Regions from separate parts of the Streptomyces sp. NPDC004752 genome, predicted to be linked through region 3. Evidence: riboswitches for the same ligand, from Rfam matches in the RefSeq annotation. Region 3 holds a riboswitch; each other region holds the start of a gene.
What was found. A riboswitch is a leader RNA that binds a small molecule or an ion and turns the genes downstream of it on or off. The one in region 3 is predicted to bind S-adenosylmethionine.
Positions count from the first base shown of each region.

Region 1: another riboswitch for S-adenosylmethionine. It lies ahead of thrC (threonine synthase); the one in region 3 lies ahead of ACWEKM_RS23020 (aminotransferase class V-fold PLP-dependent enzyme).
Region 2: another riboswitch for S-adenosylmethionine. It lies ahead of ACWEKM_RS14235 (putative leader peptide); the one in region 3 lies ahead of ACWEKM_RS23020 (aminotransferase class V-fold PLP-dependent enzyme).
Region 4: another riboswitch for S-adenosylmethionine. It lies ahead of ACWEKM_RS20240 (amino acid ABC transporter permease); the one in region 3 lies ahead of ACWEKM_RS23020 (aminotransferase class V-fold PLP-dependent enzyme).

Region 1 covers NZ_JBSGBN010000002.1:73,492-75,684, reverse strand. Annotated here, with positions in the region: gene ACWEKM_RS01355 (glucosyl-3-phosphoglycerate synthase) at 1-630, opposite strand, end outside; SAM riboswitch class I at 789-953, shown strand; gene thrC (threonine synthase) at 972-2,193, shown strand, end outside.
Region 2 covers NZ_JBSGBN010000027.1:66,554-68,746, forward strand. Annotated here, with positions in the region: gene ACWEKM_RS14230 (ABC transporter substrate-binding protein) at 1-828, opposite strand, end outside; gene ACWEKM_RS14235 (putative leader peptide) at 1,032-1,148, opposite strand; SAM riboswitch class IV at 1,183-1,296, opposite strand; gene ACWEKM_RS14240 (DUF1684 domain-containing protein) at 1,385-2,193, opposite strand, start outside.
Region 3 covers NZ_JBSGBN010000055.1:15,515-17,707, forward strand. Annotated here, with positions in the region: gene trpD (anthranilate phosphoribosyltransferase) at 1-641, shown strand, start outside; SAM riboswitch class IV at 729-845, shown strand; gene ACWEKM_RS23020 (aminotransferase class V-fold PLP-dependent enzyme) at 1,036-2,193, shown strand, end outside.
Region 4 covers NZ_JBSGBN010000045.1:46,905-49,097, reverse strand. Annotated here, with positions in the region: gene ACWEKM_RS20245 (amino acid ABC transporter ATP-binding protein) at 1-17, opposite strand, end outside; gene ACWEKM_RS20240 (amino acid ABC transporter permease) at 14-994, opposite strand; SAM riboswitch class IV at 1,351-1,462, opposite strand; gene ACWEKM_RS20235 (glutathione S-transferase C-terminal domain-containing protein) at 1,552-2,193, opposite strand, start outside.

The DNA of each region.
Region 1 (2,193 bases), on a different contig from region 3:
CGGCAGCTGCTCCAGCAGCGAGCGGCGGGCCGCGTACTCGCCGCCGAGCGGCTGCACAAAACCGGCCAGCCGCGGCCAGTGCATATTGAGCAGCGGGCGGGCCATCAGCTCGGTGACCCGGCCGCCCTGGCCGGCCGCGCCGGCCAGCGGCCGGTCGTACATGGCTTTGACCAGGTCGATGTCCGGGTCGGTGAGCAGTGGGCCCACGATCCCGGTGACGAAGTCGGTGGAGAACTCCCGCAGGTCCGCGTCGACGAAGCAGACGATGTCCCCGCCGGTGACCAGCAGCGAGCGCCACAGGACCTCGCCCTTGCCGGGTGCGGCGGGCAGCCGCGGCAGGATGGCGTCGCGGTGCTCCACCCGGGCGCCCGCCGCGGCGGCCACCTCGGCGGTGCGGTCGGCGGACCCCGAGTCGACGACGACGATCTCGTCGACCAGCGGCGCCTGGCGCATGAGGTCGTGCCGGATGACCGCGACGATGTCGCCGACCGTCTCCTCCTCGTTGAGCGCGGGCAGCACGACGGAGACCGACTGGCCCGTGCGCTGTTTCGCGGCGAGGATGGTGTGCAGCGGGCGGTCGGTCACCGACCAGGAGCGGGTGGCCAGCCAGCGCTCGACTTCTTCCAGCACGGTCGGCTGCTCCTCACTGTCGTGATCACACCGGGCGCGGGTGTGATCCATCTCGCGGTTCGGACGACTATCTCAACTGTCCTGGCCTTCGGTTACAGTCTTGAACAACGCGGATGGCCATCGCATGTCGGGGCCATTCGGCGTTCACAACCGCATACAGCTCATCCAGAGGGGCAGAGGGACACGGCCCGATGAAGCCCCGGCAACCCTCCAGTCGGTACTCGTAAGGATCGCTGCACCAGTCGATCGTTTCCGCGAGGCTCCCGGCTAGGGAAGGTGCCAAATCCGTCTCACGGCGAGATGCGTCGTGAGGAAGATGAGGAGAAAGGGCCTCGCCTCACATGGCTGTGCAGACCGTTGCAAGCACCACGAACCAGTCCGCGAACCTCGGTCCCGCCGCGGCCTTGAGCTGCCGCGAGTGCGGCCACCGGGTGCCACTCGGACCGGTGTTCGCCTGCGAGGAGTGTTTCGGCCCGCTGGAGATCGCCTACGACTTCTCGGCGTACGACACCGAGGAGCTGCGTCGGACGATCGAGGCGGGTCCCGCGAACATCTGGCGCTATGCGCCGCTGCTGCCGGTCCCCGCGGACGTGGCCGCAAAGCCCAATCTGAACCCGGGCTGGACCAAGCTGGTGCAGGCCGACAACCTGGCCCGCGAGCTGGGCGTCACCGGCGGCCTGTATGTGAAGGACGACTCCGGCAACCCGACGCACTCCTTCAAGGACCGGGTGGTCGCCCAGGCGCTGGAGGCGGCGCGCGCCTTCGGCTTCACGACCCTGTCCTGCTCCTCGACCGGCAACCTCGCCGGGGCCGTCGGCGCCGCGGCGGCCCGCGCCGGACTGCGCTCCTGTGTGTTCATCCCGCACGACCTGGAGCAGGGCAAGGTCGTCATGGCCGCGATCTACGGCGGTGATCTCGTCGGCATCGAGGGCAACTACGACGACGTGAACCGCTTCTGCTCCGAGCTGATCGGCGATCCGGCCGGCGAGGGCTGGGGCTTCGTCAACGTCAATCTGCGGCCGTACTACGCGGAGGGCTCCAAGACCCTGGCGTACGAGATCTGCGAGCAGCTCGGCTGGCGGCTGCCCGACCAGATCGTCGTCCCGATCGCCTCCGGCTCCCAGCTCACCAAGGTCGACAAGGGACTGCGGGAGCTGATCGCGCTGGGCCTCGTCGAGGACCGGCCGTACAAGATCTTCGGCGCGCAGGCCGAGGGCTGCTCGCCGGTGTCCACCGCGTTCAAGGCCGGTCAGGACGTGGTCCGCCCGCAGAAGCCGAACACCATCGCCAAGTCCCTGGCGATCGGCAACCCGGCCGACGGCCCTTATGTGCTCGACATCGCCCGCCGCACCGGCGGCGCCGTGGAGGACGTGACGGACGAGCAGGTGGTCGAGGCGATCAAGCTGCTGGCGCGGACCGAGGGCATCTTCGCGGAGACGGCCGGCGGCGTCACCGTGGGTGTGACGAAGAAGCTGATCGAGGACGGTGTCCTCGACCCCGCGCTCACCACGGTCGTCCTCAACACCGGCGACGGCCTCAAGACCCTCGACGCGGTGGCCGGCA
Region 2 (2,193 bases), on a different contig from region 3:
CTCGTTGGCCTTGCCGACGCTGCTGATCGCGTCCACCTGCCCGGACTGGAGGCTGCCGGCCCGCACCCCCGCCTCGGGGACGACCTTGAAGACCAGCTTGTCCAAGTATGCCTCGCCCTTCTTGGACCACAGCGAGGAGCCCCAGTCGTAGCCGGTGCGCTTGGCCAGAGTGATCGACTGGTTCTGGACGTACTGCTTGAGCACGAACGGCCCCGACCCGATCACACCGTCGCTGCACTTCTGCTGCGGGGTCTTCTTCACGCTCGCCGACGACTCGATGCCCAGCGAGTGGGTCGAAGTCGCCTGGAAGAACTGGGCGTTGGGCTCCTTGAAGGTCACCTTGACGGTGAGCGGGTTTACCGCGGTGGTGCTCTTGACGCCGCTGAGATAGCCCTGGGCGAGGACCCCGAGGGCGCCGAGCTTCGGCACCGCGTCGAAGTTGTCCTTGACCACCTGCGCGGTCAGCTGGGAGCCGTCGCTGAAGGTGACGCCCGAGCGCAGATGGAAGGTGAACTCCGTGGCGTCGGCGTTGATGTCCCAACTCTTGGCGAGCCACGGCACGATCTTGCCGGTCCTGGGGTCCTGGTCGGTCAGGGAGTCCACGGTCTGGCGCACCGAGTAGATGCTCTCGTTGCTGCCGACCTGCTGTGGATCCGCGCAGCCGACGTCGGAACTCACCGCGAAGGTCAGGGTGCCACCGGACTTCGGCCGGCTGCTTCCGCTATCGGAGTCGTCGCCCGAACCGCAGGCGGTCAGCAGAACACTGGTGGTCAGCAGGGCGGCGAGGGGCGCCCAGCGGGGGGCTCTGAAAGCCGGAAGTGCGTTCACGGAGGGTTCTCCTACTCGTGTCACCAGGCATGGAGGCGCCGTACAAGGCACAACCGTGCATGGGTGTGCGGCCCTGGCCGGTACAAGACCGGTGGCGGGGAAGCGCTGTGCAGACAGGGACCAGGGCGGAGCGGGGGTCAGCCGCAGGCGGCTGCGGTGACGGCCGGTGCGTGCCGGACTACGACCGGCGGCGGAAGGGGCCGTCAGGCCTGACAGAGGCAGCTGGTCGAGCGCTTGAGGTCGATGTGGCGCCGACGCGAGAGCCGGGAGAACACGGTGGCGTCGGCGAAGCGGGCGCTGAGGTCACCACCGTGCCGCATGCCGGTCCTCCACATTTCCGGCCCCGGTCACGGGGCCACGCGCTTGCGGGGATCGTCGGTGATCCCGCCGGGCTTTCACCTGGAGCACCCCACCGCGCGGGAGGGTTGCCGGTCAGCGAGCCAGGGCTTGACGCTGGCACTCAATGCCGTTCGTGATCGTACGGAGGGCTCTTGTCGTACGTCAATGCCGGAAATCGACGCCCTGCTGGGGCAGTCGGACCGGCACCGGGTCCGGCTCAGGAACCGCCGCGCTCGCGGGGGATCTTCTGGCCGGCCTCGATCGCCACCGGCAGCCGGTTCTCGGCCGGGGGCAGCGGGCAGGTGGCCAGGTCCGTGTAGGCGCATGGCAGGTTCGCGGCGCGGTTGAAGTCCAGGACGACCGTACCGTCGGCGGCGGGCGGCTCCAGGGGCAGGGCCCGGTTGGCGGCGTAGGTGGTGACCCCGGAGGTCGCGTCGGTGAAGAGCACCATCAGCCGGTCCGCGCCAGGGCCGGGGAACGCGGTCAGCGACAGCGGGCGCCCGTCCAGCTCGAACTCGACCCTGCCGGGAGCGTCGTACACATGCTCAAGGCCCTCGACGGCGGCGCCCACGGTGGTCGGCCGTGGCGTGTCGAAGGGGATGTAGCGGCCCGTCACGGCCCAGCGCGGGTCGGGGGCGTACGCGGGTGTTCCGGTGAAGGCCGTACGCAGCGGCGCGTCCGGGTGCCGGGGGCGCACGATGTCGTTGCCGCCGCGCTTGGCGACCTCGATGACGGCGTCTCCCCAGACCGCGTCGACGCCGCCGCGTTCGGGAAGCACGCCGAAGTGGTGTTCCCCGTGCACCGGCGTTCCGTCGACGACCAGTTCCTCGCCGTCGTCGAGGTCTACGACGACCCCGTCTGGGCCGGTGCGCCACGCACCGGGCGCGTCGGGGAAGCGCTGGGGCCGGTCGTCGAGCCAGTGCAGGCCGGTGATCGCCAGGAACCCGTGCGGGCTGGCGAGCCGGGCCTCCTGGGCGCGGTACCACTCCAGCCAGTTCTCGGTGAATGCACGGAAGTCGGTCGTGG
Region 3 (2,193 bases):
GCATCAATCTGGATCTGACGCCCGAACGCGTGGCGCGGGTGGTCGAGGAGGCCGGGATCACCTTCTGCTTCGCGGCCGCCTTCCACCCCTCGATGCGGTTCGTCGGCGCGGTCCGGCGCGACCTGGGGATCCCGACCTCGTTCAACCTGCTCGGCCCGCTGACCAACCCGGCCCGGGTCACCGCCTCGGCGATCGGCTGCTTCGACACCCGGATGGCGGGGCTCATCGCCGGGGTGCTGGCCGAGCGCGGCTCGTCCGCGCTGGTGTTCCGCGGGGACGACGGCCTGGACGAGCTGACGATCACCGCCACCTCCCGGGTGTGGAGGGTGCGCGACGGCAAGATCACCGAGGAGGTCTTCGACCCGCGCGAGGTCGGCCTCGACCTGGTGCCCGTGGCGGCGCTGCGCGGCGCCGACCCCGCCTACAACGCCGGGGTGGCCCGGCGGCTGCTGGACGGCGAGACGGGCCCGGTGCGGGACGCCGTCCTGCTGAACTCGGCGGCGGCACTGGTGGCCCTGGAACCGGGGGACGGGCCGTTGGTGGAGCGGATCCGGGCCGGCATGGCCAAGGCAGCCGAGTCGATCGACTCGGGCGCGGCCCGGCGGACGCTCGAACGGTGGGCCGCCGCCACCCACGCCTGAACCCTCGTACGGCGCTGTGCCTCAAGGCGTGGTCCAGGATGCGGACCACGCCTTGCGCACAGAAGATCGTGTGGCAGGATGTCTCCAGGTCATGAGCGACAGTCATTCGGCCCCGGCCGACTGTCCGGCAACCCTCCGTCCGTGGCGGGGTGCCCCGGGTGAAGACCAGGCCGTAGGCAGCGAGGTCTGCGGCAAGCGCGGACCCCTCGCACTCTGCTGAGTGATGCAGCCCAGGGGTCCTGGTCGTCGAGGGAGCCTCTCGTGAGCAAGCGAATGCGATAGGGCCGCAGAGCCCCGCCTCCGCGTACCCCTTTCACCCCTTCCCACGCCGAGCCCTGCCCGACGCAGCTGTGCTCGCGTGGTGAATTCCGCCTGCATTCACGGGAGTTGTGCCATGTCCGTCTCCACCGCTGCCTCCGCCCAGTCGCTCTGCGCCCCGCTGCCCGTCCTCGGCCGCGATGTCACCGTGCCGCTCGTCACCGGCGGCGAGGTCACCTATGCCGCCCTCGACTACGCGGCCAGCGCCCCCGCCCTCCAGCGCGTCTGGGACGACGTGGCCGCCTACGCCCCCTACTACGGCAGCGTGCACCGCGGCGCCGGCTACCTCTCGCAGCTGTCCACCGACCTGTTCGAGAACGCCCGCGCGACCGTCGCCGAGTTCCTGGACTGCCGCCCCGACGACCAGTTGATCTTCACCCGCTCCACCACCGACTCGCTCAACCTGCTGGCGTCCGCGCTCCCCGCCGACTGCCAGGTCTTCGTCTTCGAGACCGAGCATCACGCCTCGCTGCTGCCCTGGAAGGACGCCCAGGTCAGCTACCTCGACGCCCCGCGCACCCCGGCGCAGGCCGTCGCGACCCTTCAGGCGGCACTGGCCGACCGTTCCCCCAGCGCTCGGCTTCGCTCGACCGGCTCGGGCCCCGACAGCCCGGCCCTGGTCTGCGTCACCGGTGCCTCCAACGTCACCGGCGAGCTGTGGCCGGTGCGTGAGCTGGCCGCCGTCGCCCATGCGCACGGCGCCCGGATCGTCCTGGACGCCGCCCAGCTCGCCCCGCACCACCCGGTGTCGGTGCGGGATCTCGACGTCGACTGGGTCGCCTTCTCCGGACACAAGCTGTACGCCCCGTTCGGTGCCGGTGTGCTGGCCGGACGCGCCGACTGGCTGCGCGCGGCCGAGCCGTATCTCGCGGGCGGCGGGGCGAGCCGTACGGTCACCCGGCGGGCGGACGGGGGCGTGGCCGTGGAGTGGCACGAGACGGCTGCCCGCCATGAGGCCGGCTCGCCGAACGTGATCGGCGCCTACGCCGTCGCCTCGGCCTGCAAGGCCCTCACGGAAGCCGGTTTCGACACCCTGGTCGCCCGCGAGCGGCACCTGATCGACACGGTTCGCGCGGGGCTCGCCGAGGTCCCCGAGGTCCGGGTCCTCTCCCTGTTCGGCGACGCCGCGCCGCGGGTCGGCGTGCTCTCCTTCGTGGTCGAGGGCTGGAACAGCTCCCACTTCGCGGCCGCGCTCTCCGCCGAGTACGGCATCGGCGTCCGCGACGGGCTCTTC
Region 4 (2,193 bases), on a different contig from region 3:
GGCGTGGCGGCGGTCATACGGTGGCCTCCCGGCGCAGTCGGGCACGTAGTTCGGCGAGGCCGGAGCGGGCCCGCTGCAAGGGTGTGGGCGGCAGGGTGCGGGTGGCGCCCCGGGCGAAGTACCGCTCGACGTAGAACTGGACGACGGACACGGCGCTGGTGAGGATCAGGTACCAGACGGTGGCGACCAGCAGCAGCGGCACGATGTCACCGGGATAGGTGCTGCCCATGGTCTGCACCGCGCCGAACAGGTCGATCAGCGACACGTAGAACACCAGGGACGTGCCCTTGATCAGGCCGATGAGCTGGTTGACGTAGTTCGGCGTGATGGACCTGAGCGCCTGCGGGAAGACGATCCGGGTGAACTGGTAGCCCTTCGGCAGGCCGAGCGCGGCGGCGGCCTCGTGCTGGCCCTGATCGACGGAGAGGATGCCGCCGCGGACCACCTCCGACGCGTACGCCGCCTCGTTGAGGCTGAGGCCGACCACCGCGACCGCCATGTCGGTGGCCAGCCTCGACTCGTCGAAGGTGACGAAGGCGGGGCCGAAGGGGAGGCCGAGGCTCACCGTCCGGTACAGGGCCGAGAAGTTGTAGAGGAAGATCAGTACGACGATGAGCGGCACGGACCGGAACAGCCAGGTGTACGTCCAGCTGACGGCGCGCAGCACGGGGCTTCCGGACAGCCGGCCGAGGGCCAGCAGGATGCCGCCGAGCAGACCCAACACGGCACTGAGCGCGGTCACTTCGAGGGTGATGAGGAGGCCGTCGAGCACGGTGGGGCGCAGGAACCAGTAGCGGAAACGGTCCCACTGGTAGAAGGGGTTGGTGGCCAGTCCGTGCGCGATCTGCGCCACGACCACCAGCACGACGGCGGTGACGATCCACCGGCCGGGACGGCGCAGCGGCACAACTCGCTGGGCTGACAGGGGTTTTGACGGTGTGTCGGCTTTCGGCGGCGCGGTGACGGACACGGCGCCGCCCGGGAGTTCTGTCATGGCAGGGCTCCGGCGTGGTCGGGCGCCCCCGGGCCCGCGGCGGGACCCGCGTGGCTACGCCGACGGCGCTATGGCACGGCGCGGCACGCGGGAAAGCACGGGATGCGAGGACGGAACGGGCAGCGGCACACCGCTCGATCGGTGTGCGGCGGGAACGCGGGGGCTGGAAGTGGCGTCAGCCCCGGCGACGGGCAGGGCCCGAAGCGGTACACAGCGCGCTGCTCACGCGGAGCAGGTCGACGGCCCGGTCGGCGACGAGCAGGCCCGCGTACGGATGTACGCAGCTTCGGGAGCGGCCGATGGCCGTCCGGTCGGCTGCGTACATGTCCGTCACTCGCATTTCCGGCCCCTGTGGGCCCTCGCGCTTACCGAAAAACGTCATCCGGTCCGGTCGTCACCTGGGGCACCCCACCGCGGTGCGAGGGTTGCCGGACAGCGAGCCAGGGCTTGTCGCTGACACTCATGACCGTGCTGAGCGGTAAGTAAGGCAGTTGGGCGGACGGATGTCAACGCCCGTCCGCGGAATGGACCGGCGAATGGACCGGTGTCGGCCCTGTTCAGCCGCGCCGGGATCCGGGGGCGCCGGCCGTGTGCCGCGCCCAGTCCAGGATCTGGACGGCCGAGCCGGCCGCCTCCAGACCCGCGCAGCGGGCGTGGTGCCGGCGGGCGATGCCGTCCAGGTCGAGGTGGGCGCCGAAGGCGGGCCGGGCTGCCAGCCGCCGGGCGTGCGCCCACAGCGCCGGGTGATCGGCCACGCGGTGCACGGCGGCGGCGTCGAGGTGGTGGCGGTGCACGGTGTCGAGTTGCACCAGGGCGACCCACAACTCCACGTCGGCGGCGGTGAGTCCGTCGCCGACAAGGAACTCCCGCCCGGCGAGCCGTCGTTCCAGTCCGGCCAGCGTGCCGAGCAGGACGTCGAGCGCCGCGGCCCGCTCGGCCGCGTCCGCGCCGACCCGGCCCGCGCGCTGCGCGGCCTCCTCGATGCCCTGCGCGCACCGCCGCTCGACTTCCTCGATCTCGGCCTCGGCGCCGCACGGGTAGAGCCGGTCGCGCCCGTCGCCGAAGCAACGGTCGAGGTCGCGCAGGATGTCAGGGGCGTGAGTGCTGACGATGCGCCCCGACCAGTCGTCGCTGAGCACCGGCGCGAGCGCCGGTCCGGTGTAGCGGTGCGCGCTCGCCTCGTACAGCGGGCGCAGCGC